2 linked regions of the Gemmata palustris genome follow. Each later gene encodes a partner of the first gene's protein in a complex. Links are inferred from orthologs where the notes say so. Each region holds a gene or a part of one and is shown in the gene's direction. Other genes may lie near its edges.

What was found. The genes of interacting proteins can lie anywhere in the genome.
Region 2: the proteins of hisF (region 1) and hisH are in contact, whole or in part, in a crystal structure (PDB 6RU0), measured with the Thermotoga maritima proteins. The link is inferred for Gemmata palustris from one-to-one orthologs. Residues at the interface, in WP_004080486.1 of Thermotoga maritima: Met1, Leu2, Ala3, Arg5, Ser40, Glu41, Asp45, Glu46, Ala70, Glu71, Ile73, Asp74, Ile75, Pro76, Phe77, Asp98, Lys99, Ser122, Gln123, Glu161, Thr195, Leu196, Asn247, Arg249, Glu251; in WP_004080484.1 of Thermotoga maritima: Asn15, Arg18, Arg22, Arg117, Leu118, Pro119, His120, Met121, Gly122, Trp123, Asn124, Asn134, Gly135, Tyr136, Tyr138, Val140, Tyr158, Glu180, Lys181, Ser182, Ser183, Lys184, Ile185.

Annotation. Positions count from the first base shown.
Region 1 is NZ_JAGKQQ010000001.1:2,711,883-2,715,494, reverse strand. The notes cover bases 172-3,058. They hold hisF (imidazole glycerol phosphate synthase subunit HisF), read left to right. Parts: upstream 172-1,167; coding sequence 1,168-1,950; downstream 1,951-3,058. Other genes in these bases: J8F10_RS11065 (type IV pilus twitching motility protein PilT), read left to right, coding at 2,026-3,058; J8F10_RS11075 (hypothetical protein), read left to right, coding at 766-924; J8F10_RS11080 (metal-dependent transcriptional regulator), read left to right, coding at 172-555. Also shown: more of J8F10_RS11080, read left to right, coding at 1-171; more of J8F10_RS11065, read left to right, coding at 3,059-3,225; J8F10_RS11060 (ankyrin repeat domain-containing protein), read left to right, coding at 3,583-3,612.
Region 2 is NZ_JAGKQQ010000001.1:651,888-655,319, forward strand. What follows is about bases 164-2,870. They hold hisH (imidazole glycerol phosphate synthase subunit HisH), read left to right. Parts: upstream 164-1,060; coding sequence 1,061-1,681; downstream 1,682-2,870. Other genes in these bases: J8F10_RS02610 (prepilin peptidase), read left to right, coding at 164-1,044; J8F10_RS02620 (hypothetical protein), read right to left, coding at 1,784-2,870. In the rest of the region: more of J8F10_RS02610, read left to right, coding at 1-163; more of J8F10_RS02620, read right to left, coding at 2,871-3,432. UniProt on the Escherichia coli protein: IGPS catalyzes the conversion of PRFAR and glutamine to IGP, AICAR and glutamate. The HisH subunit catalyzes the hydrolysis of glutamine to glutamate and ammonia as part of the synthesis of IGP and AICAR.

The DNA of each region.
Region 1 (3,612 bases):
ACGGGAATGCTCAAACGGCTCGCGGACGCGGGGTGGATCGAGTACACGTCGGGAACGGGCGCGAAGCTCTCGCCCGAGGGCCTTTCCGAAGCGCTCCGCGTGATCCGGCGTCACCGGCTGGTGGAACTCTTCCTCACGCAAGTCTTGAAGCTCGATTGGAGCGAGGTGGACGCAGAGGCCGAAGCGCTCGAGCACGCCATTTCCCCGCGCCTCGAACAGGCGCTCGCCGACTACCTGGGCGAACCGCACGAAGACCCGCATGGGCACCCGATCCCGTCGCGCACCGGCGAACTGAAGTCGCGAAATCTCAAGCGCCTGTCGGAGTTTCGCGCCGGGGATGTGGTCGTTGTGCGCGAAGCGCAGGACGACAACCCCGACCGGCTCCGGCACTGGCGCACGCAAGGGTTGACCCCTGGTGCGCGGGTCCGCGTGCTCGCGTATCAGGAACTCGACGACCTCTTTGAGGTCGAAGTGGACGGCACGCTGATTCGCCTCGGTAGTGAGGGGCTCATCGGCCTGCGCGGGGAACTCGCCGCTTCAAACAGCGCGCAATAAGCGCCCTGTCAACTTCGCATGTGCCGGTTTTACCGCATTCAGCGGGTACGATAAAACTGCCGAAAAAGCCGTCACTACAAGCAAATTAACCCGCACCATTTTCCACTCCGCGCGGTTGACCGCCCCAACACGTGATCTACGGTTCGGGTGTCCTCAGACATTCGCCCGCCTGTCCTCACCCAAACAAGTCGCCTACAGCCGAAGTGGAGAATGCTCGTGTTCCAGTTGCTCGCGTGCAACATTGCGTGCCTTACCATTGCGGGCCTGTACTACGCATACCGCGACGTGTACCTGCACCGCCGGAAGCGCGAAAAGCTCAACGACCGGGTCGCGTACATGCTGTGGGTTGCGGCGAACCGGATGGCGTGAAACACCAAGATTTCGCCTCTCCAAGCGGCTCGGTTCCAGAAGGACCGGGCTGCTCACGTTTCTGGGGGCTGGTTTCCCGGAGGTGGGCGCCCAATTGTCGCCCAAGGTGCGCCCGGTCAACAAACCGGCGCGCAAAACGCTGAACGCCGTTGAAGCCACGGGCGCTGATTGACCAGTTCCACCCCGGCCGGTACGATCAACTCTGTGAGCGCCGTTCATTTTCTTGACTTTACCGCGGACCCGATGTTCACAAAGCGGATCATTCCTTGCCTCGACGTGGATCGCGGGCGCGTGGTGAAGGGGACCAATTTTGTGGACCTGCGCGACGCGGGCGATCCGGTTGAGGTCGCCCGGCGGTACGACGAGCAAGGTGCGGACGAACTCGTGTTCCTCGACATCTCGGCGAGCCATGAGGGGCGCGCGATCATGCTGGACATGGTGCGCCGGGTCGCGGAACAGATCTTCATGCCGTTCACCGTCGGCGGCGGCATTCGGACCATCGAGGACGCGACACAGCTCATCCAGGCGGGCGCGGAGAAAGTCAGCCTGAACTCTGCCGCGGTGAAGACCCCCGAACTCATCGCCGAGGTGAGCCGCAAGTTCGGCACCTGTGCGACCGTCGTGAACATCGACCCCAAGCGCCGACCGCGCCCCGACGGGTCCGGCGAAACGTTCTTCGAGGTTCACATCAACGGCGGGCGCGTGCCGACCGGCCTGGACGCGGTCGCGTGGGCGCAGCGGGTGGTCGAACTCGGTGCCGGTGAGATCGTGCTCACCTCGATGGACGCGGACGGCACGAAGAACGGCTACGATCTCCCGATGCTCGAAGCGGTGAGCCGGGCCGTCAACGTGCCGGTGGTGGCCAGTGGCGGGGCCGGGCACCCGGAGCACCTGCGGCTCGCGTTCGAGGCCGGGGCGGACGCGGCGCTCGCGGCCAGCATCTTCCACTACAACGAGCACTCGATTCCCGACACCAAGGCGTATCTCGCGGCGCGGGGCGTACCGGTGCGGATCGCCCGCGCCTGATCGCGCGAAATGCCCGGCGGCGAGCGCCGTCCAATTCATGCCTCTCGAATTTGCTGAATCAAGGAGTTTCTTTCGATGCCTCCTGCGACACCAGCTTCACCTCCGCCCCCTCCGGCGCCCTACGTTCCCATCCCGATCAACTCGCCGGAACCGGGTTTGAAGGTCGCGGCCACGATTGCCGGCGAGCCGCAAATCAACCAGTTGTTCCGCACGGTGATGTTGCACAAGGGGTCCGACCTGCACCTGAAGGCCGGGCTCCCGGGGATGATGCGGCTCCGCGGCGTGATTCAGAAGATGAACACGCCGGTGCTCACGCAGGAGACGCTCGAAAAGCTCATCTACCCGATCCTGCGGGACAAGGACAAAAAGGTTCTCGACGACACCGGCGGCGCGGACTTCGCGCACGTAATCGGCAACGACGAGGCGCGCTACCGCGTGAACCTGCTGAAGCAGCGGGGCAAGTTCGCGATGGTCGCGCGGCTCGTGAACCAGAGCATCCCGACGTTCGAGAAACTCGGGCTGCCGGCCACGATCGAAAAGTTGTGTCACTACGAACAGGGCATGGTGCTGCTCGCGGGCGTGACCGGGTCGGGCAAATCGACCACGATCGCGTCGATGCTCGACTACATGAACGGGACGGAAGCGCTCCACATCCTCACGATCGAAGACCCGATCGAGTTCGTGTTCACGGACAAGATGTCGATCGTGAACCAGCGCGAGGTGTTCCTGGACGTGTGCGACTGGCACACCGCACTGAAGCACGCGGTCCGCGAAGACCCGGACGTGATCCTCGTGGGTGAAATGCGCGACTCGGAGACGTTCGAGGCGGCGGTCCACGCGGCCGAAACCGGCCACGTCGTGTTCGGGACGATCCACGCCTCGAACGCCTATAGCACGGTGGACCGCATCCTGGGGCTGTTCCCGCCGAGTCAGCACGGGGCGGTGCGCCAGTCGCTGGTGTTCAACCTGCGGGCGGTGGTGGCGCAGAAGCTCGTGCCGTCGTGCATCCCGGGCGTGCAGCGAGTGCCGACGAACGAGATCATGATCGTGAACCCGAGCATCCGCGACATCATCCTGAAGGCGCAGGACGCGAAACTCCTGGACGCGATCCGCGCGTTTTACAACGAAGGCATGATGGACTTCAACAAGAACCTCGAAGACCTGTGTTTGGGCGGGCGCATCGACAAGGCGACCGCGCTCGAGTTCTCGCCCAACCCGGAGCAGCTCCGCATGGCCCTCAAGGGTATCAAGGTCGCGGCGAGCGGCCTGGTCTGACCGGTCTTAGTTGGAAAATGCGGTGCGGAGCCTCGGTGCCCACCGCATTCGTTTGGTGGCGTCTGCCCACTTACCAGCCGTGCTGGAATTGGTACTCATCGCACGGCGCGCAGATCACTTCTCCTGCTCGGGTTCGGAACCCGAGCAGATTTCGCTTCAGGTAGAGATCTGCGGGTAGCTTCTTCCGGTACTTCCGCCCAGGAAGATCTGGGTTGAAGAAACATGTTTCACCGCGGGTGGCGCACGCGGCAAGCTGCCCGCAAAATGGGGAATCGCGAGGCGCGCATAAACTGCAGCCGCTAAAAAGAACTGCACGCGAAAGACTTTGATTTACCCCGTTGAGAAGGTGGGCGCTAGATGCTCCGACCGATCCGCAATGGAATGACT
Region 2 (3,432 bases), 2.1 Mb from region 1 along the record:
TGCTTCGTCTGTTACACGAAGATTCGCTCGTTCGATAACGTCCCGATTCTCGGGTACCTCCGGCTCCGGGGGAAGTGCCGCAAGTGCGGTACGCCGTACTCGGCGCGCTACCTGTGGGTCGAGGTCGGCACGGGCGTGGCGTTCCTCGCGCTGTTCCTCGCCGAAATCGTGTTCAACTGGCACGGCATTCCGGGCATCAAGTACGACTACCTCGGCATTAACGGGTCCGTTCCGCCGCTCCAGTGTTGGGCACTGTTCCTGTACCACGCGGTCCTGCTCAGCGGGCTGATCGCCGCTGCCGCGGTCGATGCGGAGCACCGGATCATCCCGACCCCGATCACGTACACGGCGATGGTCGTGGGCGTGATCGGCGGCGCGCTGATGCCCTGGCCGTGGCCGCAAGCGGCGGCCGTCGTGAACGCGATCCCGCCCGAAATCACGCTCTGGAACCACCCCGACTACATTGGCAAGATCCCCACCGGCGTGCAACCGTGGCCGTTCTGGGGGCCGACGTTCGCGTTCGCCCCGCCGGGGAGTTGGAAACTCGGTTTGCTCACCAGCGTCATCGGCGCGCTGGTCGGGTCGCTCGTGATCCGGGTGACGAAGTGGCTGTTCGAGACCGGCTTCGGGCGCGAAGCCCTGGGCCTCGGGGACGCCGACCTGCTCATGATGGCCGGGGCGTTCCTCGGCTGGCAGATCCCGGTGCTGTCGCTGTTCGTAGGTGCGGTCGCTGCGCTCGTGTTGAAAGTGCTGGAAGCGGTCCTCCGCCCCGATGACGCCCCCGCAACACCGGGAACGCCCGCCCCTCTGCCTTCGATGGCCAGTAACGAGAACCCGCGCGAACTGCCGTTCGGTCCGGGGCTGGCGATCGGGGTCGTGGTGACGTGGTTCGCGTGGCCGTGGCTCGGTCCGCGGTTGCAGTCCGCGTTCTTCGATGCGTTTACATTGACGTTCCTGGCTGCTGTAATGGGCGTGGGCCTGCTCGCCGCAGCGCTCCTGCTGCGCCGACCGGCCGAAGTACAACAACCCGTGGCGGCAAAATAACCCTTGAGGTGCTGACGTGAGCGAAACGGTGATCGTGGATTACGGCATGGCGAACCTGCGGAGCGTCCAGAAGGCGTTCGAGCAGGTCGGGCATTCCGCCACTATCACGAGCGACCCGAAGCACCTGGCGCGTGCCGCGAAGATCGTGCTGCCGGGCGTCGGGGCGTTCCGCGACGCGATCGCGCGGGTGCGCGAAACCGGTATCGACGACGTCGTGCGCCGGCACATCGATACGGGCCGGCCCTTCCTGGGCATCTGCCTCGGGATGCAGATGCTCTTCGCACGCAGCCACGAAGACGGCACGCACACGGGCTTGGGAGTGTTCCCCGGCGACGTGGTGCGTTTCCCCTCAGCGCCGGGCCTGAAAGTGCCGCACATGGGCTGGAACACGCTCCGCTTTGCACGGCAGGGGTGCCCACTGTTTGCGGGGCTGCCGGCCGACCCCGCGGTATACTTCGTTCACTCGTACTTCGCGCAACCGACGCCGGTCGTGAGCGGCATTGTTTCCGCGGAAGCCGACTACCCCACGCCGTTCTGTGCCGCAGTGTGGAAGGACAACATCTTCGCTACGCAGTTCCACCCGGAAAAGAGCCAGCGCATCGGGTTGCAGATGCTCCGCAACTTCGCGCAATTGTGAGTTGTAAAGTCGTCAGGTCGAAAGTCATAACGTCGAAGACTTCCAGAATGGGTGTCTTCGACGTTATGACTTTCGACCTGACGACTTCCGACGGCTTCGTGCCTACTTCCGCGGCATTCCCTGGTTGAAACCGGCCGGATCGAACTCATCCCCCCCGACCGGTCCACTCACCGGCGGCTTCGGCGGGAGCGTCGAGCCGAACTGCGTTCCACCCACCGGCTGAACCGGCTGCGTCGGCGCGCCCGGGAGAGGCGGGAGCGGAGCCGGGGCACCCGCGCTCGCGGGCGGAATCGGCGGAACCGCCGGCTTCGGAGCGGGAACTACGGGAGCCGGAACGACCGGAACTAGCGGATCGGCCGCCGGGATCGGCGGAATCAGCGGTGCGCTGGGGGTCGGCACTGGCGCCGGCACGGTGGGAGCCGGAAAAGCTGGGGGCGGCGGGAACGTCGGTGCCGGAGTGGGAACCGGCGGAAGGATCGGCTCGACTCCCGGGGTCGGGACGATCGGCTGTGTCGGGACGACGGGCGGCGTCCGCGGGAGCGCGTCCGAACTCGGCGGCGCGGGCGGGAGCACGGGATCCGCGCTCGGCAGGGGAAGTGCCGGAGCGGTCGAAGTCCCCGGCGCCGGCACGACCGGCGGCGGCGGGGTGAAGGTCGGGGCTGCGACCGGCGTTCCGATGGCCAGCGCGGTCCACGCTTCGAGCGTGAAGTACGCGACCGCCTGACGCGACGCGACCGACGGCTGCTTCTGACCGCCGTGCGCGGTGAGCGTCTTCACGAGCAGCGGGCTTGCGCCCGGGTCGTCCTTGCGCAACTGGCCCGCGACCGCGCGGAGGTTGGCCCGCGTGGGTTGTTGCGCCGATTCGCCCGGCGCGACCCGTGCCAGTTTGAACTTCCCCTTGTGGGCGGGGTTCGCGTGGCACTCGACGCACTGGTTCGCGAGGAACGGCTGCACCCGTGTGGCGAACAGGTTCGCGGCTTCGGGCGTCACGTCCGCTTCGGGTTCGGTGGCCGGCAAAGTCGGCCGGCTGTTGAGTTCGGCCGGGAGCGTCGGCGTTTGCGGGGCGGTCATCTTCGGCGCGCCTTCCGGCGGGTCCCGCTGGAGCGATCGTTCCAGCGACGCCGTGAGAGCGGCCGCGTCCGAGTTGTTCGGCTGGAACTTCTGCACCGCGCGGGCTTCGGCGAGGGCCTGTTCGCGCATCCCGCTGAACATGCACCACCGCGCGACTTTGAGTCGGGCCGCGGCGTCCGCCGCGGGCACCTTCGCGAGCATGAACTGGTACACCTCGTCCTTCGTCTCGCCGACGAACTGGACCTGGCTCTTCGTGAACGCCCGATCGAGCGCCCCGTGGCGCACGATCACGACGTCCCCGCGAACCGTCACCGAGCCCTCGATCAGCTTGTCGTCCTTGAGCACAACGTACTTTCCACCGACCGCGACCGGTTCCGGTTGCGCGATCGCAGTGTTTCCGCCCGCGGTCGGGGTACCGGGCTTGGGGACCGGTTGCACGGGCGGCTGGAGCACCGAAGGTTGAGCCGGGAGCGGCGCTGCGGGCGGGGGCGTGGGCTTCGCCGGCTTCGTCCCCGCGGGCGGCGGGAGCAGCGGTTCGGTGGTGGGCGCCTTCGGTGAAGCGGGAGGAAGCACCGGCGCGGACGGGCTCACGGGTACTGCGGGCAACTCCGGGACGATTGGGGCCGGGGGCTTGGACGGAATCGCGGGCGCGGGCGACGGAACCGGGAGCGCCGGCGGGG